Regions from separate parts of the Arthrobacter sp. StoSoilB20 genome, predicted to be linked through region 1. Evidence: riboswitches for the same ligand, from Rfam matches in the RefSeq annotation. Region 1 holds a riboswitch; each other region holds the start of a gene.
The links. Region 1 has a riboswitch for S-adenosylmethionine ahead of LDN85_RS13915 (aminotransferase class V-fold PLP-dependent enzyme). Riboswitches for the same ligand answer to the same signal wherever they lie in the genome.
Positions count from the first base shown of each region.

Region 2: another riboswitch for S-adenosylmethionine. It lies ahead of LDN85_RS19235 (DUF1737 domain-containing protein); the one in region 1 lies ahead of LDN85_RS13915 (aminotransferase class V-fold PLP-dependent enzyme).
Region 3: another riboswitch for S-adenosylmethionine. It lies ahead of LDN85_RS07455 (homoserine O-acetyltransferase); the one in region 1 lies ahead of LDN85_RS13915 (aminotransferase class V-fold PLP-dependent enzyme).
Region 4: another riboswitch for S-adenosylmethionine. It lies ahead of LDN85_RS05385 (hypothetical protein); the one in region 1 lies ahead of LDN85_RS13915 (aminotransferase class V-fold PLP-dependent enzyme).

Region 1 is NZ_AP024651.1:3,067,803-3,073,056, forward strand. Features, by position in the region: gene LDN85_RS13895 (DoxX family membrane protein) at 1-10, shown strand, start outside; gene aroA (3-phosphoshikimate 1-carboxyvinyltransferase) at 17-1,396, shown strand; gene LDN85_RS13905 (ribosome small subunit-dependent GTPase A) at 1,399-2,514, shown strand; gene hisN (histidinol-phosphatase) at 2,570-3,382, shown strand; SAM riboswitch class IV at 3,565-3,678, shown strand; gene LDN85_RS13915 (aminotransferase class V-fold PLP-dependent enzyme) at 3,710-5,119, shown strand.
Region 2 is NZ_AP024651.1:4,224,625-4,229,878, reverse strand. Features, by position in the region: gene LDN85_RS19250 (glutamate--cysteine ligase) at 1-912, shown strand, start outside; gene LDN85_RS19245 (O-succinylhomoserine sulfhydrylase) at 1,010-2,218, opposite strand; gene LDN85_RS19240 (rhodanese-like domain-containing protein) at 2,219-2,629, opposite strand; gene LDN85_RS19235 (DUF1737 domain-containing protein) at 2,626-2,892, opposite strand; SAM riboswitch class IV at 2,906-3,018, opposite strand; gene LDN85_RS19230 (NtaA/DmoA family FMN-dependent monooxygenase) at 3,184-4,512, shown strand; gene LDN85_RS19225 (aromatic amino acid ammonia-lyase) at 4,512-5,254, shown strand, end outside.
Region 3 is NZ_AP024651.1:1,662,731-1,667,984, forward strand. Features, by position in the region: gene LDN85_RS07450 (bifunctional o-acetylhomoserine/o-acetylserine sulfhydrylase) at 45-1,361, shown strand; SAM riboswitch class IV at 1,547-1,663, shown strand; gene LDN85_RS07455 (homoserine O-acetyltransferase) at 1,679-2,800, shown strand; gene LDN85_RS07460 (hypothetical protein) at 2,837-3,319, opposite strand; gene LDN85_RS07465 (winged helix DNA-binding domain-containing protein) at 3,414-4,577, opposite strand; gene LDN85_RS07470 (SGNH/GDSL hydrolase family protein) at 4,652-5,254, opposite strand, start outside.
Region 4 is NZ_AP024651.1:1,147,519-1,152,772, forward strand. Features, by position in the region: gene LDN85_RS05365 (matrixin family metalloprotease) at 1-72, opposite strand, end outside; gene LDN85_RS05370 (matrixin family metalloprotease) at 181-1,071, opposite strand; gene LDN85_RS05375 (VIT1/CCC1 transporter family protein) at 1,156-2,319, opposite strand; gene LDN85_RS05380 (hypothetical protein) at 2,549-2,740, shown strand; gene LDN85_RS05385 (hypothetical protein) at 2,737-3,054, opposite strand; SAM riboswitch class IV at 3,070-3,189, opposite strand; gene LDN85_RS05390 (sodium:solute symporter) at 3,465-5,000, opposite strand.

The DNA.
Region 1 (5,254 bases):
TGGAGCATAAGGAAGCATGACAGGTACCACCGCCGCACACACCGGACCTACCAAAGCCGACGGGTTGCCACTCTGGCCGGCCCCCTTCGCAAGGGGCCCCGTGGACGCCACGGTGACGGTACCTGGTTCAAAGTCGCTGACCAACAGATTCCTGGTGCTGGCGGCTTTGGCGGACGGTCCATCGCGCCTCCGTGCTCCGCTGCACTCCCGTGACTCAGCCCTGATGATCCAGGCACTGCGGCAATTGGGGGCCACCGTCACCGAAGTGTCCGGCGATGGCCACTACGGACCGGATCTTGAAATCACCCCGATGCAGCCTGCTGCCGTCATTGCAGGTAGTGCTGAAACAGCCATCGACTGCGGCCTTGCAGGTACCGTCATGCGGTTCGTACCGCCGCTGGCCGCCTTGCGCGCCGGAGCTACCGTCTTCGACGGCGACCCCCACGCCCGCAACAGGCCCATGGGAACCATCATTGAGGCCCTGATTGCCCTCGGTGTCCCTGTTGCAGCAGAGGGCGGCAGGACGCCGTCGGCTCTTCCCTTCACCGTGGAAGGCACCGGCGAAGTCCGGGGCGGCCATTTGGTGATCGATGCCAGTGCGTCCTCGCAGTTTGTCTCCGCACTGCTGCTGGTGGGGGCGCGGTTCACCGAAGGACTCCACCTGGAACACGTCGGCAAGCCCGTGCCCAGCCTGGACCACATCACCATGACCGTGGAAGTCCTCCGCAGCGTTGGTGTCAGCGTTGATGACTCCGTGCCCAACCATTGGAGGGTGTCCCCCGGCCCCATCCGGGCGTTCGACCAGAGGATCGAGCAGGACCTCTCCAACGCCGGGCCCTTCCTGGCCGCGGCACTGGCAACGCGGGGCACTGTCCGCATCCCCAATTGGCCGGCCGGAACCACCCAGGTCGGCGATATGTGGCGGTCCATCCTCACTGCCATGGGAGCCACCGTCACGCTGGAAAACGGGACTCTTACGGTGACGGGCGGCCCGGTGGTCAAGGGCTCGGAATTCGACGAAACCAGTGAACTCGCGCCCACGGTGGCGGCCTTGTGCGCACTGGCCGATGGCCCCTCGCGGCTGACCGGAATTGCCCATCTCCGTGGCCACGAAACAGACCGGCTCGCAGCACTGGTCAACGAAATCAACGCCTTGGGCGGCGACGCAGAAGAGACCGCCGATGGCCTCATCATCCGACCAGCCACACTGCACGCCGGGGTCGTCCACAGCTACGCTGACCACCGCATGGCCACGGCAGGAGCCATCTTGGGCCTCGCCGTCGAGGGCGTCCAGGTCGAAGACATCGCCACGACGTCCAAGACCATGCCGGAGTTTCCTGAAATGTGGGCCCGAATGGTGGGAACCATCTCCGGCACCACGGTGGAGAACAACTGACCATGGGCCGTGATGCACGCTCCTGGGATGAGTCCGACGTCCGGATCCGACCCAACAAAAAAGGGTCCAGGCCAAGGACCAAGGACAGGCCCAGCTACGATGACGCGGTTATTGGCCGGATCATCACCGTTGACCGTGGGCGCTACAGGGCGATTGTGGACGAGGATTCCGCGAACGCCCGCGTCGTTATCGCTGCCCGTGCCCGCGAATTGCGGCGGAACCCGGTAGTACCCGGGGACTTCGTGGCCTTGGTGGGCGACGTCTCCGGATCGCCGGACACCCTGGCGAGGCTGGTCAGGGTGGAAGAACGGCGGACCCTCCTGCGCCGCAGTGCCGACGATACCGACCCGATCGAACGGGTAGTGGTGGCCAATGCCGATCAGTTGGTCATTGTGGTGGCGGCCGCCAACCCCGAACCGCGCACCGGGTTCATTGATCGCGCCCTGGTGGCAGCCTATGACGCCGGCATTGAGCCGTTGCTTCTTATCACCAAGGCGGATGTCAAGGATCCAGCGGAACTGCTCGCCAACTACCTCAGCCTGGACTTCCCGGTGATCATCAGCCGCACCGCCGACTCCGAAGCAGGCGGCATCGACGCCCGATCCGACGACGGCCTCTCAGCCCGCCTGGACAGGGATGCCGTAGCCCAGCTGCGCTCCCACCTCGGCGGAAAAGTCACCGTGATGCTCGGCCATTCAGGCGTCGGCAAGTCCACCATGGTCAATGCCCTGACGGGGGCAGAGCGGGCAACCGGCGGCGTTAATGCCGTCACAGGCCGTGGCCGGCATACTTCCTCCTCCGCGTTGGCCCTGAAACTTTCCGACGCCCCGGCCGGCAGTTGGATCATCGACACTCCCGGCATCAGGTCCTTCGGCCTTGCCCACGTGGATCCGGACCGGATTCTGCATTCCTTCCCGGATCTCGAGCCTGGAACCGAGGCTTGCGAACGGGGCTGCAAGCACGATGCCACCGCCATCAACTGTGGACTGGATTCATGGGTGAACGAGGGCCATGCCGGACCGTCGGGTGTGGCGCGGTTGGCTTCGCTGCGCCGGCTGCTGGGTGCGGACCCACGGTTGGAAGCAAAAGAGACCAAGGAACTGGGCACCGTCAACTGATCGTTTGGGGCTTCACCTCCCCCCTGCAACGAGTGTTTCAGGATAGTTTGGTGGCATGACCCATCCCGTTTCCACCTACAACGATGACCTGCGCCTTGCCCACGTCCTCGCTGATTCCGTCGACGCCCAAACCATGGATCGCTTCAAGGCTTTGGACCTCAAGATCGAAACCAAGCCCGACCTCACCCCTGTCACTGACGCTGACAAAGCGGCCGAGGAAGCCATCCGGGGTCAACTCTCGCGTTCGCGTCCCCGCGATGCAGTCCTGGGTGAGGAATTTGGCAGCAGCGGACATGGCTCGCGCCGTTGGATCATTGATCCCATCGATGGCACCAAGAACTTTGTCCGGGGTGTACCGGTGTGGGCTACGTTGATCGCGTTGGTTGATGAGGGAGAACCGGTAGTGGGTGTTGTCAGCGCCCCCGCCTTGGGCAAGCGCTGGTGGGCCGCCAAGGACATGGGTGCCTACATGGGCCGGTCCCTGGCTGCGGCCACGCGGTTGAAGGTCTCCAACGTCACCCAGCTCTCCGATGCCTCGTTGTCGTACTCGAGCCTGTCCGGTTGGAAGGAACGCGGCAACCTGGACGAGTTCCTTGGACTGACGGAGGACGTCTGGCGAACCCGCGCCTACGGTGACTTTTGGTCCTACTGCCTCGTCGCCGAGGGTGCCGTGGACATCGCCTGCGAGCCCGAACTGAACCTCTACGACATGGCAGCCCTCGTCCCGATCGTGACTGAGGCCGGTGGCCGCTTTACCTCCCTTGAAGGCGAGGACGGCCCTTTCGGCGGCAACGCACTGGCGACCAATTCAATCCTGCACTCAGAGGTACTCAAGCGTCTCAACCCAGGTTTGGACGATCTCCTCTAGTTCCAGTCCGCTGGCAACATTTAGGTCCTTTCAGCGAATATTCGACGGCGGATGCCCCCTTTGGTGGGCGTCTGCCGTTTTTTCTTCGCCAAAGTTCCGTTTTACAAGCCTGACGTAACAAAGTGCTTAACATTGCGCAGCGACTTTGGAGGGCCGCTGGAGGTGCCCTAACCTTTTTTACAGGTCACGAGTGCCAGCGCTAAACCCCGGTTTGCTGGCCGGCAACCCTCCATTCGCGGTGGGGTGCCCCGGGTGACGACCCGGCCGGTCCGGAACGGATGCGGCAAGCGCGGATCCCCTATGGGGGTCCCTCTTGAATGAGGTCCCATGAGTACTGTCACGTTCGATGCCAACGCCATTCCTTCCTTTGTCGAAGAAGCCCCGTCACCGGCAGCTGCTGCAATCCGCCCGCTCGCCGCGGTCACAGGCGCCGAGCTGCAGGCCCCGCTGATCCAAGGCGGCCACGTTCGTTACGCCAACCTGGACTATGGAGCATCGGCTCCGGCACTGACCATCGTCTCGGCATATCTCAACGAGGTCCTGCCTTACTACGCCAGCGTGCACCGCGGCGCTGGGTATGCTTCACAGATCAGTACCTCGGTCTATGAGAACTCGCGCAACATCGTGCGCGACTTCGTGGGTGGGCGCCCGGACGATTCCGTCATTTTTACGCGGAACACCACCGATTCCCTGAACCTTTTGGCCGGCTGCCTTCCGCAGACCGATGGCACGTTCTCCGGCGAAGTCCTCTACCTGGACATCGAGCACCACGCCAACCTGCTCCCCTGGCAAGGCGTACCGCACCGCAGCGTGGTAGCGGCCTCCACGCTGGCCGCGACGCTGGACAAGCTCCGCGCCGAGTTGGCGCAGGGCGGGGTCAGCCTCCTCGCAGTCACCGGCGCCTCGAACGTCACCGGCGAGATCCTCCCGATAGCCGAACTCGCGTCCTTGGCACATGAGTACGGCGCCAGGATCGTGGTTGACGCAGCCCAGCTGGCACCCCACCGCAGGATCAACATCACCGAAGCCGACGTCGACTACATCGTTTTCTCGGGCCACAAGCTGTACGCGCCCTTCGGTGCCGGTGTAGTGGTGGGCCGTCCGGACTGGCTCGACGCCGGCACCCCGCACCTGGCCGGTGGAGGCGCCGTCCGTGAAGCCCGCCTGGACTCCGTCAGTTGGGCCACCGGACCCGCCCGTCACGAGGGCGGCTCCCCCAACGTGCTCGGCGCCGCAACCCTTGCACGGGCGACGCAGGTCCTCGCCGGACTGGACCAGGAGGCCTGGCACTCCCACGAGGCCGCCATCCGCTCCTACCTGGTGGACGGTCTTGAGGCCATTGAGGGAGTGACGGTACACCGGATCTTCTCCGACTCCGTGGACACCATTGGCGTCGTCAACTTCTCCGTGGAAGGATTCGACGCCGGTTTGGTCGCCGCCTACCTGGCTGCCGAGCACGGCGTTGGCCTCCGGGACGGCCGCTTCTGCGCCCACCCGTTGCTCAAGCGCCTGGGCCTTCCCTCGGGATCCCTACGTGCAAGCTTTGGCGTTGGCTCCCGTTTGGAGGACGCCACAAGGCTGCTGGCGGGCATCGAGAACCTCAAGGGCAACGGACTTGGCTGGGACTACGTGGTGGACGAAGGCCGCTGGGTACCTGCCAATGACCACCGCACCTACCCCGAGTGGGCTCCCAATACTCCCGGCACAGCTGGTGCCGCTCCCTGCACTGTGGACTAAAGCGCCCCCGCCCGACTAAGACATCACCGTCGACTACAGCGCCACCGCGGACCAAGACATCACCGCCGACTAAGACATCACCGTGGGGCAAGCCGCTCCATTGGGACCGGTGGGCTTCCCGGACGCGGGGCATCA
Region 2 (5,254 bases), 1.2 Mb from region 1:
ACCCACACCACCCCGGATCCCCGGTATGCCGCCATGCTGGACCGCTTTGGTATTACCGCCACTGAGCAATTGACGTGCGGATTCCACGTCCATACCTCCGTGGAGTCGCCGGAGGAGGGCGTGGTGATACTGGACCACATCCGCGACAAACTCGCGGTGCTCACGGCGCTCTCCGCCAACTCGCCCTACTGGCGGGGACTCCCCACGGGGTTCGACAGCTACCGCACGCAGGCCTGGAACCGTTGGCCCACCTCAGGACCCTCCGCTCTTTTCGGCTCCCTTACCGCGTATCGACGCCTTGTGAAGCGGCTGCTGGATACGGGCGTGATCCTGGATGAAGGCATGATCTACTTCGATGCCCGCATCTCCCGCAACCATCCCACCGTGGAGGTCCGGGTAGCCGACGTCTGCCTCCGCGCCGAGGACGCGGCCTTGATTGCGGTGCTGGTGCGGGCTTTGGTGGAGACGGCTTCCCTGGAAATGCTCGACGGCGTTGAGCCCACCCCGGTGCCCACGGCACTCCTGCGGATGGCAAGTTGGCAGGCCAGCAATGCCGGGCTGCGCGGAGATCTTCTGGATTTCGGTGATTTCCGGCCACGTCCGGCAGCGGAAGTGGTGTGGGCGTTGGTGGATTATGTGAGCCCGGTCCTGGATGACCAGGGCGAATTGGAACTGGTCAAGGCCGGCATCCAGGAGTTGCTGGATCGGGGCAATGGCGCCCACGAGCAGCGGGAAGCGGCGGTGCGCTTTACCAACAGGAGGCACGGCGGTCAGAGCCAGGCGGGTAGTCCGCCTACCGCGGAAGCCTTGGCCGCCGTCGTCGGGCATGCAGCGAAGGTGACGGTCCGCGGAACCTCTGCCGACGCGCACAAGGAGCCCGCGCCGACGCTGGCCAGGGTCAGGCGGCCCTAGGTCCGCAGGCTTCCCCGGTCTTCCGTGGACTTCGCCACCGTGCCGGCAGCATTGACTGCTCCGGCACGGTGGGAAGGATGCTTCCCCGGCTGCAAGATCAGACCTGCTTGAGGGCCTTCTCCAGGTCCAGGATGAGGTCGTCCACGTCTTCCAGGCCCACCGACAAACGGACCACGCCGTCGCTGAGGCCGATCGCGGCCCGGCCCTCCGGTCCCATGGCCCGGTGGGTGGTGGTGGCCGGGTGGGTGATGAGTGACTTGGAGTCACCGAGGTTGTTGGAAATGTCCACCACGCGCAGCCCATCGAGCAAGGCGAACGCAGCCTCCTTGGCTGAGCGTCCGGCCGAAGGCGACAACTCGAACGTCAGCACCGTACCGCCGGCCTTCATCTGTTTCGCGGCCAGCTCGTACTGCGGGTGGGACTTCAGCAGCGGGTATTTGACCCAGCTGATGGCGGGTTGCTGCTCAAGCCACTCTGCGATCTTCAAAGCCGATGCCGAGCTGTGGTTTACCCGCAGGCCGATGGTCTCCAAACCCTTGGTCAGCACCCAGGCATTGAACGCCGACAGCGACGGGCCGGTGTGCCGCATGAGCTGCTTGACCGGGCCGTCGATGAACTCCTTGGTCCCCAGGATCGCGCCGCCCAGAACACGGCCCTGGCCGTCGATGTGCTTGGTGCCTGAGTACACAATCACGTCCGCGCCCAGCTCACCGCAGCGCTGCAGCAGGGGAGTGGCGAAGACGTTGTCGACGACGACGGTCGCCCCGGCGGCATGCGCCAGTTCGCTGACGGCCGCGATGTCCACGATTTCCTGCATGGGGTTGGACGGTGACTCGAAGAAGACGGCGGTGGTCGGCTCCGAGAGGGCTTCACGCCATTGGTCCAGATCCGGGCCATCCACGAATACCGTCTCCACGCCCCAACGGGGCAGGATCTCATTGAGGATCACAAAGCAGGAACCGAACAAGGACCGGGCGGCCACCACGCGGTCGCCGGCAGCCAGCAAGGCACCCAGGGCGGTGAACACCGCGGACATGCCGGACGCCGTCGCAAAGCATGCCTCGGTTCCTTCGAGCAGCCGCAGCCGCTCCTGGAAGGTGGCCACGGACGGGTTGCCGTAGCGGGAGTAAACGAAGCGTTCGTCCTCGCCGGTGAAGGCACGTTCGGCCGCAGCGGCTGACTCATAAACAAAGCCGGAGTTCAGGAAAACCGGCTCGGACGTTTCCTGGAAATTGGTGCGGTCAAGACCACCGCGAACGGCCTGGGTGTCAGGGCTCCAGCCGGCGGCGTCGGGATTGAATGTCACTTACTCGGTCCCCAGGTTCGTCGGCAGGCCGCGGTTTTTCCAGCCGTTTACGGTGCGCTCGCCGTAGCGGTCCGGTTCGCCTTCAAAGCCTTCAAGGACGTTGTAGGCAGTGAAGCCGGCTTGCGTCGCGGCGATCGCGGCGGAGATGGAGCGCTGGCCGGAGCGGCAGATGAAGACGAGCTCCACGGCTTCGTCCTCGGGTGCCTGCTGCTGCAGGTCCTCGATGAAGCGGGAGTTGGGGATGCCGCCGGCGAGGTTCCACTGGATGAAGAGGGGATCGTTCTCCGTGGCTTTGGTGTCCGGGATGCCGATGTGGGCCCATTCGCCCTCGGTGCGGACATCCACCAGGATCGCGCCTTGTTCAAGCTTGGCCCACGCGTCCTGTGGGGTCAGGTCACCTGCGTAGCTCATGCGTGGCCCTCGAATGCTTCTTCGTCGTCGTAGTTCTCAAGCTGGTCCACTGCGTTGGCTACGGCCGCGTCAGCGTTGGCGATCGCGGCGGGAAGGACAATTGCTTGGGCAACAATGACGGTGGTGCCGTTGAACGTTGCTGCCGGGCTGCCATGGAGCACATAGCCCTCGGCGAGTGCGCTATGGATACGCTCACAAAATTCACGGTTGTCCGGGCCTGTAATCAGGCGGTAGGACAGTTTTTCTTCAGTGGGTTCAGGCATTGCTGGTGCTCCTCAGTCACGCTTGCAGTTCGAATTTGTCGATACGCCGAGTAGTCACCTGAGGCACCCCGCCGGAGAGAGGGTTGCCGACCAGCAAGTCAGGGCTTTGCGCTGGTACTCATTACTCAAGAAAAACGTAACATCGACCGGCCTTGGGCCGCACTTGCGTGCTGTTCTCCGGTCGTCATGTTGCGTAATCGGAGGCCGCCCGGGACCTCACCAAATGTGACGTCCCGGGAGCATAATTGACCCAGTACGACCCCCTGTAACTTCGCATGAAATCAGGTCGCGGTGAACGGACAGAGCAGTTCTACACTCAAGCCCATGCTGCACTTTGGATGGTTTGTAGGCCACGGATTCGGTGTCCAAGGGTGGGGGACGCCGGGCTACGGCCTGGGCTACGACTGGAAGAAACCCGCCCTGTACCAAGAGGCCGTCCGGGCGTTCGAACAATCCGGTTTGGACCTCTTCATCATTGAGGATTCCCTCACCGTGCCGGACACGTACGGCGGATCGGCGGAGGTCTCCCTGGCTCATGCCTCCTTCGCGCCCAAGCATGATCCCCTGGCGCTGGTCCCGTATCTTCTGTCCGCCACCGAGCACCTGGGGATCGTCCCGACGGTCAGCGCGTCCTTTTATCCGCCCTTCACAGCTGCCCGGCTCCTGGCCACGCTGCAACACTTCTCGGAAGGGCAGCTGGGCTGGAACGTGGTGACGTCCGGCAGCGACCTCGCCGCGCAGAACTACGGGCTGGACCAGCAGATAGAACACGACCTCCGGTATGAAAAGGCGGAGGAATTCGTCGACGTCGTCAGGCGGCTCTGGCGGAGTTGGGAACCTGGCGCTGTGGTTGAGGATGTGGAGGCCGGCGTGTTCGCGGACCACAGCAAAGTGCATCCGATCAACCACCACGGCGACTTCTTCAAGGTACGCGGTCCCCTGAATACGGCGCCTTTGCCTGAAGAACCCGTGTTGGTGCAGGCCGGGGCGTCACCGCGGGGGAAAGCGTTCGCAGGTGGCCATGCCGACGTAGCCATTGCCTTGGCCCGCGGCGTTGACGGTATGAAGGCCTACCGCGACTCCATCCGTGCCGAGGCCGCCAAGGCAGGCAGGAATCCCGACGACGTCAAGGTACTTTTCGTCCTTAAGCCCACAGTGGTTGGCTCAACTGCCGAAGCTGAGGACTTGCGGGCCCAGCGCCGCGAACTCACCCAGCGGGACATCGACAGCCAGCTCAACTCCATTTCGTATCTTTCGGTGATCGACTTCAAACAATTCGACCTCGATGCTCCACTGCCGGAACTGAGTACCAACAGCAACCAGGGGACCTTGGAACACTTCGCCAAGGCGGCGCCTCCCGGTTCCACGTTGCGTGAGATCCTGCAGGCCAGGAGCGGCGGGGCAGGGGATTCGATCATCGGCACGGTGGGCCAGATTGCCGACTACCTTGAGTCCACCGGCTCCGAGGTGGGCGGCGACGGGTTCCTCTTTTCCGGTTTCGTGGATCCGGTGACGGTCCATGGCGTGCTGGATAAACTCACTCCCGAACTGCGGCGTCGTGGCCTGTTGAGGAAGAGTTACGGCAATGGTGGGTTCCGGCAGAACCTCCTGGACTTTTGATGGCCTCTGTTGAGCCCCGCACCCTTCATCTGGGGATGACGCCGATTTCCGCGCGGAGTGTTGCCCTGACGGCCGCTGAGTCCTCGTTCCACGTGAAACTCAACCAAGATGCGTTGACTCTGATGACCCGCTCACGGGATGTTCTGGAGCATGCGGCGGCCTCCGGACAGCGGGTTTACGGGCTCAACACTTTGCTTGGATCCGGCAGGGATACCGCTGTGGAGGAGAAGTCACTGCTGGCGTATCAAATCCAAGTCGTCAGGTATCACAACAGCGGCGTGGGCTCCTATCTGGACCGTCCCGCTGCCCGCGCTGTGATCCTGGCCCGGCTCATCGGGTTCAGCCGGGGAGGTTCCGGCGTGCGCCCGGAAACAGCCGCTTTCTATGGGGAGATGCTGAACCGTGGAGTCCTTCCCGCCATCCCGCGCGAAGGCTCGGTGGGTTCCTCGGACCTCACCCAGCTGGCCGCCGTCGCAGCCGTTGCCATTGGTGAGGGCCAAGCCTTCGACGCCGACGGCACTTTGATCCCCGGAGCCAAAGCGCTCGCCGACGCCGGCCTGCAGCCACTGGTCCTCGCGCCCGGCGAAGCGCTCGCCTTGGTCAGCGCCAACGCCTACTCCGTGGGCGTCGGAACCCTCGCCCTGGTGCGGTTGCAATACTTGGCCCGCCTGGCCGACGTCGCGCTTTCTCTCTCGCTGGAGACCATCGCCAGGTACGACGGCGGCGGGAACCTCAGTCCGTT
Region 3 (5,254 bases), 1.4 Mb from region 1:
AGCACGTTTCCACAGAACCCATGCGCCACGAACAGGAGAACTCCATGTCCCAAGGATGGTCTTTCGAAACCCGCCAGATCCACGCAGGCCAGGAGCCCGACTCCGCAACGGGAGCAAGGGCGCTGCCGATCTACCAGACCACGTCCTTCGTGTTCCCCAGCGCCGAAAGCGCAGCCAGCCGCTTTGCCCTGGCTGAGCTCGCACCCATCTACACCAGGATCGGCAACCCCACCCAGGATGCGGTGGAACAGAGGATCGCAAGCCTCGAAGGCGGTTTGGGTGCGCTCCTGCTGAGCTCGGGCCAGGCTGCGGAGACCTTCGCCATCCTCAACATCGCCGAGGCCGGAGACCACATCGTTGCAAGCCCCAGCTTGTACGGCGGCACCTACAACCTGCTGGCCCACACCCTGAAGAAGTTCGGCATCTCGGTGACGTTCGTACAGGACCCGGACAACCTGGACCAGTGGCGCGATGCCGTGCAGCCGAACACCAAGCTCTTCTTTGGCGAGGTGGTGTCGAATCCGCGCCAGGACGTCCTGGACATCGAGGGAGTTGCCCGGACTGCCCACGAAGCCGGCGTGCCGCTGATCGTAGACAACACGCTGTCCACGCCCTACCTCATCCGTCCCATTGAGTGGGGCGCCGACATCGTGGTCCACTCCGCCACCAAGTATCTCGGCGGCCACGGTTCTGCCATTGCCGGCGTGATTGTCGATTCCGGCAACTTCGATTTCGGTAAGGACCCGGAGCGCTACCCGGGCTTCAACACCCCGGACCCCAGCTACAACGGCCTGGTCTACGCGAGGGACCTGGGCAAGGACGGAGCATTGGGCGCCAACCTCTCCTACGTCCTGAAGGCCCGCGTCCAGTTGCTCCGCGATCTCGGCTCAGCTGTTTCACCGTTCAATGCCTTCCTGATTGCCCAGGGCCTTGAGACGCTGAGCCTGCGGGTGGAGCGCCATGTAGCCAACGCCAGCAAGGTGGCCGAGTGGCTGGAAGCCCACGACGACGTCGAATCGGTCGCCTATGCGGGCCTGCCGTCCAGCCCGTGGTATGACCGCGGCCGCAAATACGGTCCCCGGGGTACCGGGGCCATTGTGGCGTTCAACATCAAGGGCGGCGTTGAAGCCGGCAAGCGATTCGTGGACGGTCTGGAACTGCACTCGCATGTTGCCAACATCGGCGATGTCCGATCCCTGGTCATCCACCCGGCCTCCACCACGCACAGCCAGTTGACCGTGGAGCAGCAGGTCGCCGCGGGCGTGAACCCTGGGTTGGTGCGTTTGTCGGTGGGCATCGAGCACGTGGATGACATCATCGCAGACCTCGAAGCTGGATTCCGGGCCGCCAAGGGAGCCTGAACCCTCCGCTGAAAGCTGTCGGGCGGCTGTAGCCGCCTCAACCAAGGGGATGCCGTCCGGGCCGTCGATTATTCGCCGGACGGCATCCCACGGCGGCGATTGGTGAACGAAGCTGCCCAAAACCGTCACACTGTTGTCACATTCTTCGCCAGAACCGCCCTGTATTTCCTAGACTCTTCGTATTAGGTCATGAGTGCCAGCACACAGCCCCGGCTTGCTGGCCGGCAACCCTCCTCCGCGGTGGGGTGCCCCGGGTGAAGACCTGGCCTGTTCGCACGCAAGGCGACGGGCAAGCGCGAGGTTAAGGTGTCAAAGGAATGACCATTACTGCTACAGCCCTTCCAAAATCCGGAGAAGAAGACGGAACCGTCAAGTACGCCGGCATCGGGCCGTTGGAACTTGAAGCCGGCGGGTTCCTTCCCGACGTCGTCCTGGCTTACGAGACCTGGGGCCAGTTGAATGCAGATTCCTCCAACGCCGTCCTGATCCAGCATGCCCTCACGGGCAGCACCCACGTGGCACGGGGAGCCACGGACGAGGAAGGCTGGTGGGAGCAATTGGTAGGCCCCGGAGCCACCATCGATACCAACAGGTTCTTCGTGGTCTCCATCAACATCGTGGGCGGCTGCTATGGAAGCACGGGACCGTCGTCGGAGGCACCCGATGGCCGCCCCTGGGGCTCCCGGTTTCCGTTGGTCACCTTGCGCGACAGCACTGTGGCAGAAGGGCGCCTCGCCGATGCCTTGGGAATCGACTCCTGGCACGCCGTCCTGGGTGGATCCATGGGCGGTGCCCGCGCCCTGGAATGGGCTGTGACCTACCCGGAACGCGTCAAACGCTGCGCCGTGATTTCCGTAGGCGCCTACAGCACGGCCGAGCAGATCGCCTTCGCGCAGGCCCAAACACTGGCCATCCGCCAGGACCCGAACTTCAACAACGGCGACTACTACGCAGGCAGGGCACCTGAACACGGGCTGGCCTTGGCCCGGCGGATCGCCCACATCACGTACCGCTCGGCGCTGGAACTGGATTTCCGCTTCGGCCGGGAAGCCCAGCACCAGGAGACACCCCTGGCCGCCGCGGTGCTCGGTGAGCGTGGCAGGTATCAGGTGGAAAGCTACTTGGACCACCAGGGGACAAAGCTCGTCCACCGCTTTGATGCCAACAGCTACATCGCCATCACAGAAGCCCTGATGTCCCACGACGTCGCACGCGGCCGGGGATCCCTGGAGTCAGCTTTGTCGCGGACCACGGCGGAGTTTTTCGTGGCAGCGGTGGATAGCGACAGGCTGTATTTTCCCGCTCAATCCCGGGAGTTGGCAGCCGCGCTCCCTGGTGTGGTTCCGGTCCATGTTATTGAGGCACCGATCGGCCACGACGGTTTCCTCACGGAGATTGGGCAGCTCGCTCCGCAGCTTCGGGAAGCCTTCTTCGCCTGAGCTGCCGGCTGCCGCGGGCTGGGTCGGCCGTAAGCCTCAGCCGTTCATGATCTCGCCGCGCTGCTTCATGTAGTCCTCCATGGCGATCTCTCCGTTGCTGAACTTCGCGTCCAGCTCAGCCAGCTTGCGGGCACGGTAGCCTTGCGGCTCCGGGCTGCCGGCGGCAGGGTACGGCGTGGGGGATGAAGTGCCCGACGGCGACCCGGACTGCGGTGACGTCTCCGCCGGGCGGATGACGGTCGGCTCGGACGACTGGCCGGGGTAGTTCTGCTGCGGGTAACTTTCCGGTGGGTACGACTGGCCGGGGTAGTTCTGCTGCGGGTAACTTTCCGGTGGGTACGGCTGGCCGGGGTAGTTCTGCTGCGGTGGGTAGCCCGGACCGGGCAGGTTCTGCGGTGGGTAGCCGGGGTCGCGGAACGTTCCTTGCTGGATCCGGCGGGCTCGGGAGCGGTTGTACATGCGGATCCCGAGCGGAATCAGCCACGAGCAGACGATGATCCAGAAGATCAGATTGTTCACAGTGCAGGCCTCCTAGGTCTCGTTCCAGCTTAGCCCTGCCATCCAGCATGGACTTTGCCCAAGGGAACCGAGCAGTCCGGAGGCACTGGCACTTTCACACGAGCGTGGCTTCCATGCCCAGGAACCGGCCGTACCTTTCCACTTCGGCCACTAAGGCCTCCTGCTCCGCCGCGGTTGTTGCCCGGTTCATCCGGACGTCCAGCTGGCAGGCACCCCCTGAAAAGCCGTGCCGCCACCATCCGGCCAACCTGCCATCCAGCAGGACTACGTGCATGGGTCCGTTGTCCTCGGGGAAGTAGGGTGCTGTCCCGCCCAGATAGTGCCTGGACTGTGAGTAGCCCATGACGTATTCGTCGTAGCACTGGATGAGGTCAACACGGGGTAGTTTTGCCTCGTCAGGCGGCGAAGAGCACGCGGGATCGGTGAGCTCACTGACATCTTCCCGGGCCAGGTAAAACCCCAGGCCGTCCTGGGTGACCGTGGCAAGGGCGCCGGGGGACAACGTATCCGCGACCTCGATGCCCAGCTTCACATCTTTCATGGTGAGCCCGGACCAGACGGCGCAGTCCTTGATGGTGGCGGGTCCACGGCTGGTGTAGTACCGAAGCGCCAACCCGCCCAAGGCCTTTTCGCGGTCCTCGCTTGTCAGGGGCGCACGAACGAAGCCGGGCACGCGTTCCTCGAAGAGGGCATACGTCTGCTTCAGCGCGCCACCGGCTGAGCGGATGGGAGAGCCGCTCACCAGGATGCGGCTGATCTCTGCGTGCATGAGGTGGTAAATGAACCCCAGGCCTTTGCCGGGGAGACCGGCTTTTTCCAGGATCCCGCCCAGCTCTTCCCGGGTCTTGTGGGCGCCGTCGGCAACCGCCGAAGCCAGGATCCGGCCACTGAGGGCGGTGGATTCCGCGTCAACCCCTGTTTGGCGGTACATGCCGTTGTTTCCCTGATGGAGCCGCTCCGCAGAGAGTCCCATGAGCCAGCCGAGGTCGTCCCGGTGCACAAAATGCCAGGTGGGCCGGAGGATGTGCGTCCTAAGGATGGTTCCCTCTGCAACGGCCCTTTCCACGTCATTGGCGGTGGTGGAAGCCATGGTCCTTTGGGCAAGGGTCCACCGCGCATACGGAAATTCCTGGGACTGCACTGCAAGCAGGTTGCGGACCACATCCCCGGCGTCCGCGGACGAAGGAACCCGCAATCCCTGCCGGCGCAGCCGCAGCCGCCGGACGCTTTCGGCAAACATCAACGCGCTGTCGGTCATCGAGCCCACACGAATCTGAAGCTACAGGAACTGCAGCCACCATGACTCCGGATTACCAGCACCAGGACGTGGACTTAGCGCCGTGGCAGCACGGTGCCGCTGGAACCAAAGACGGGACCCGGCGTCGGACGTTTGGGGCTGATGCCGTCACCGGAGGATTGGTGCCGCAGTCTTCGGATAACCCAGGGGACAAAGTACTCGCGGGCCCAAACGAGGTCCGAAGAACGGGCCTCCCGCCACGTGCGGGGCGGCAGTGGCTTGGGCAGCAGCGGTTCGAGGGTGTGCTGGACGTTCAGGGCGTCCAGGACCATCATGGCGATCGTGTGGTGGCCCAGGGGAGAGAAGTGCAAGCGGTCCGGGTCCCACATTTGCGGGTCTGCCAGCTGCCTCAGTGACCACATGTCAGCGATGATGGCGTCGTGGCGTGCGGCCACTGTCCTGAGGTTCTCGTTGTAGATGGCAACCTTGCCGCGGATGCGTCCGAGGACGGAGGATGCCGTGTCCGGGCCGTTGAAAAGCACCACGGCAGCGCCTCCGGAGCTCAACTCACCTACTGCGGCATCGAGTTTTTCGGCCAGAAGATCGGGGTCGCCGCCTGGCCGGATGAGGTCGTTGCCGCCTGCGGAGATGGATACCAGGTCAGGCTGCAGTTCCAGGCAGTGGGCCACCTGTTCATC
Region 4 (5,254 bases), 1.9 Mb from region 1:
GGGATCATTTGAGGGATCATGGGGGCGGCGGGGATCGGGGTCCTGCCACTGGGGCGGCCCGTAAGGTTCCATGGAACCCCCTGACGTCGAGGCTGCGACGGGAGGTGGGGCGCCGCCGTCGGCCGTAATCGCCAGCATAGGGCCGGACGGGCCGGGAGTCCATGGCCAGGGAACGGGCTCTCAGATGTCCTTGCGGCAGGGGGCTGAGGCAAGGAGGTGCAGGCCCGTCAGGTCGCCCGCGGCAAGACCGTCAGGGGCGCCGATCTCGGGATACATCAATTGGACCGGGTCATCAACGTGGTCCAAACCCATGACGTGCCCCAATTCGTGCTGCATGACCGCCAGAACGTAGTCTGCTCCTTCAGGGCTGGCGAGGAGTTCGGAGACCTGGGGTGTGTCCAGCTCCAGGCTGCCCGTGATGTAGCTTTTGGGTCCTTTGTTGAGCGAATACATGGTGCTGCCGCCGGTACCAATGACTTTGTCCGCCAACGCCGGTGCCGCTTCAGGGGTGGTCCACGAAATCAGCAGGGGAGCCCAACGATCGCCGTATTTGGCCGGTTGATAGGGCTCCCGGCGGTCCACCGGCAACTCGTCGGTGGTGCCGTCGTTGATGAACCGGATCCCGGAAGCGGCGGAGACGTTGGCGATCGCCGTCTCCAGCAGGGCATCGGAGCCCTCCGGCGCGGAGGCATTGTTCACCACGTAGTGCAACGGCCGGCAGGGCGAGTACCCCACCGGAGTGCCGTCGTCGTTGGTGGCCAGGAACTTATATGAACTGTTGATGGTGGCGGGCGGCGCCGGCGGGGCCAGCGGGGCGTCCGCCTCCTCCAGCCCGGGAGGCGGGGCGTCTTCCGCGCGTGCGGGCGCGGCCTGCTTTTGCGCGCCCGGCGCTGCTCCAGGGACGCTCAGACCCGGGAAAAGGGCCGTGATCCGTGGGTCGCCATGCAGATAGCCGCTGACCAGCACTGCCACTACAGCGGCAACTGCGGCCATGAGCACACCCCGCAGAATGCGCCACACTGTACCGGCACGCCGGTGTCTGGGCGCACGCGTTTCCCGCTCTGAGTCCACGGTTCTCCATTCCTCACGCCCTGGTCACGCGGGGCAGCGCGGAGGACGAACCAACATTACGGGCTGCGGGGGGAGCCGTCCAAACTAGACGATGGTGGCGCCGAACACCAGGCCCAGCCCGTAGGTGGCGGCAGCTGCTCCCAACCCGATCGCGAGCTGGCGCAGGCCGCGGCTCAGCGGCGAGGTTCCGGACAGCAAGCCCACGACGGCGCCGGTCGCCAGAAGCGCGACGCCCACCAAAGCGCCGGCCACTACCAAGGCGGCGAAGCCGGTCATCCCAAAAATGAAAGGCAGGATGGGAACGATGGCGCCGGAGGCGAAGAAGCAGAAACTGGACATTGCCGCGCCCCACGCCGAGCCAACGGATTCGTGCTCATCGGTGGCAGGCTTCTCAGGCTGCAAGGAAAGGCTGGGATCGCAATCGCAGCTGAACAAGCCCATGCGCTCCGCGGCCCGGTGCTCTGCGGCCTCACGCGTCATTCCGCGGGCTAGGTAGACCAAGACCAACTCGTTGTGCTCGATGTCCAGGGACGGTGCGGCCGTGAGGGTGGCTTGCGTTGGCAACGTAGCGTTGAGCAGTTCGCGCTGGGAGCGGACCGAGACGTATTCCCCGGCGCCCATGGACAACGCGCCAGCCAATAAGCCTGCCACGCCGCTCATCAGCACCACGGGACTGGGCACACCTGTGGCGGCCATGCCCATGACCAGCGAAAGGTTGCTCACCAAACCGTCGTTGGCGCCGAAGACCGCGGCCCGGAAAGTTCCGGAGAGCCTGTTCCGTCCCCGCGTTGCCAGGCCACGGACAACTTCCTCGTGGATCTGCTCGTCAGCCACCATGGCAGGAGTTGCTGCGGGTTCGGTGCCGTAAGGGGAGCGGCCCTCTGCGCGCTGGGCCAGGGCGAGTACGAAGACTGATCCGAAGTTGCGGGCCAGGAAGCCCAGGAACTGGCTCCGGGCAGATGCTGCCTTGGGCATTCCGGCGTGCTCGCCCAGGAGCTTGAGCCAGTGGGCCTCGTGGCGGCCTTCGGCCTCGGCCAGAGCCAGCAGGATTTGGCGCTCTTCTCCATCGCGTCGCTGGGCCAGTTCGCGGTAGACGGCGGCTTCGGCCCGCTCGTCGGCCAGGTACTGCCGCCAGCGGCGGATGTCCGAGGACGTGGGATGCTGCGAGGCGTTGCCGGGGTCTGCTGTTTCGGGGGCGGGGTCCGGAGCGGGGCTCGACGAACCGTGGGATTCCTGGTGCTTTTGCACTTTTTCTCCTGTGCTGGGTGGGGTAGTTGCGGCCCCATTGCACGCCCCACTGTACCGCGTATTTGCGCGGTTTTTTGGCCGGTATTCCTCAATCGGAATGTTCGGCGCACCGTAATTTTGGGCCCTTGACCCTCGCCTGCGCCGGTGCTCAGATGGAAGGACAGGGGCGGGGCCCACCCCGCACACGGTCACCAGGGCTTTGAGCGGCCCGCGAGACGGAGGTTGCACCATGGACACCACCGAATCACACGCCAACCACCCGGAACGGACCACCATTGAGTCCGACCCGGCCTACGATTACGCCGAAGACCAGCCAGTGGACGAACCCTGGGTAGAGGAAGTAGACGCCCCGGAGGACGACGAACGCGTGGTTCCCCTGGACGAGTCTGAAGAATTCCGCGAGGAAGACGAAGAGATCTAGGACGGGTCCTGGTCGGTGAGGGTGTAGTGCTGCTGCGCACCCGCCCGTTGGCCGACGGCGGCAACAGTCACCGTGAGGGTCCTGGTCGGCCCGCACCAGCGGGTGGGCCTGACGGCCCGGGCCAACGCCCCCGCGATCAGGTGCGGTTGGGGATGGCGGAACTTTGCCGTTCCAGCTTTTGCCACGATCGTCACCGTGCCGAGGAAGAGATCGACGGCGGGAATCACCGCGACCGTCGAGGCAACGGGGGCCGTGGGCTTGGAAATTGCCGGGTCTGATGAGTCGGCCGGGGTGGTAGTGCCTTGGTACGGCAAGGGACTTCTCCTTGGGGAGTGCTCTTGCCCGCTCGGTTGTCTCTGGTCCGGGACGGGCCGCTTCCTCATCCGAACCACCCGTGAACATGGGGTTGGTGTGTGGCCAGTCGGAGCTTGGCACCACATCTCTTGAAGCTGGGACAACCTTACCGCACACCACCCACCCCCTCCCTCCCTCCCGTTGTGAGGCCTGCTCTGCGGGCTTTGGCGAGGTTTTGGGGAGCAAAGCGGGCCACGCAACGCCCTCTTCCCTCCCGTTGTGAGGCCTGCTCTGCGGGCTTTGGCGAGGTTTTAGGGAGCAAAGCGGGCCACGCAACGCCCTCTTCCCCGGGGAAAAAACAGCGGCGGCGCTTCCCCGAAAAGGGGAGGCGCCGCCGTCGAACTTTGTTGTTGGGGTATTGCGTGGGGTCCTACTTGTGGCTGCTGACCGGGTGGGCCTCAGGGGGAAGTTCCTCAGAGACGGCCCCGGCAACGCGCTTGTCCCAGGCCTCGCGGACTGCAGGGTCGGTGGGCGGGGTGAGCAGCGAAATCACCACGTAGGCGATGAAGGAGGCGGCGAGACCGTAGTAGATCGGCTCGTTGGCGTAGACGCCGTCCGCACTCGGAATGATACCGGCGGCGAAGAGGATCAGCAGGGCAAGCGTCAGCACCGAGCCCACTGCCATGGACCACGCGGCGGCGATGCCCGTACCGCGCTTCCACACCAGGCCGCCGAGGATTGCCACCAGGAGGCCGCCGACCAGGATGTCGTAAGCGATGGTGAGGGCAACCACCACGTCCTGTGCGGCCATGGAGATCAGTACGGCCACAACACCGAGTCCAAGGACCCAGTAGCGGTTGGCCTTGACATCGTGCTCGGGGTTCTCGCTGTCATCGGTGTTGATGGTCTTGCCGAACCAGCTGGCCACGAACGGAACTACGTCGGCGCGGGCAACCGTTGCCGCTGCAATCAACGCTCCGGAAGCGGTGGACATCATGGCGGCAACAGCTGCTGCCATCACCAGGCCGCCGATACCGACGGGCAGGATGTGCGTTGCAACCTCTGCGTAGACAACGTCCTTGCCGAGGTTTGCGACGTCGATATCCGGGAGCGCTACACGGGCAGCCAGACCGATCAGTGCACCCGCGATGCCGTAGAGGATGCAGTAAACACCGGCGGTGGCGCCGCCCCAGCGTGCAACGGTGGGGGTCTTGGCAGTGAACACACGCTGCCAGATGTCCTGGCCGATCAGCAGGCCCAGGGTGTAGACCACAAAGTACGTGATGATGGTCTGGGTGCCGATGCCGTCGATCTGGAAGAAGCTGTCCTCAAGCCGTGAACGGATGCCATCCATGCCACCGGCTGCGTTCATGACGAACGGGAGCATGAGGAAGAAGATGCCTACGGTCTTGATGATGAACTGCACCTGGTCGGCCAGGGTAATGGACCACATGCCGCCGATGGTGGAGTAGACCAGGACGATCGCGCCGCCGACTGCGATCGCCAGCCAGCGTTCCCAATCGAAGAGGACCACGAAGATGGTGGCGTAGGCACCGGTGGAGGTTGCGCAGAGCATGAGTGTGTAGGCCAGCATGACGATGCCGGAGGTCTGTGTTGCCCTGCTGCCGTAGCGCAGGCTCAGCATCTGGGAGACCGTGTAGATCTTCAGGCGCTGGATGGTGCCGGCGAACAGCAGGCTGAGCAGCAGGACGCCCGAGCCAATGGCTACGACCAGCCACATGCCGGAGATGCCGAACTTGTAGCCGAGGCCTACGCCGCCCACGGTGGATGCGCCACCGAGGACCACTGCGGCCATGGTTCCTGTGTAAAGGAAGGGGCCCAGGCGGCGGCCGGCCACCAGGAAGTCGCTGTTGTTCTTGGTGCGGGACTTGCCCCACCAGCCGAATGCCAGCATGGCGAGCAGGTACACCACCACGATTGCGATGTTAATAGCCGAAGATTCCATGAACGGTCCTTGGAGCTGATGCACGGAGGTTGGGGTTTTCGACGATACTCCTGCGAAGCGTCGAAGTCTCTGTGCTGACGATTGGAGATTGGGGAGGTGTTGTGTGCCTCACAGACAACACTTGTTGCCTATGAGGATATGTTGTGATCGGAGTAACAGTCAAGATGCTTTGGTCATGGTTACGCGGATTCTGGCCCTGTTGGCCCGTCTCCCGGCTACTATTGCTCCAATGACAGGGCCACATGACAGGCCTG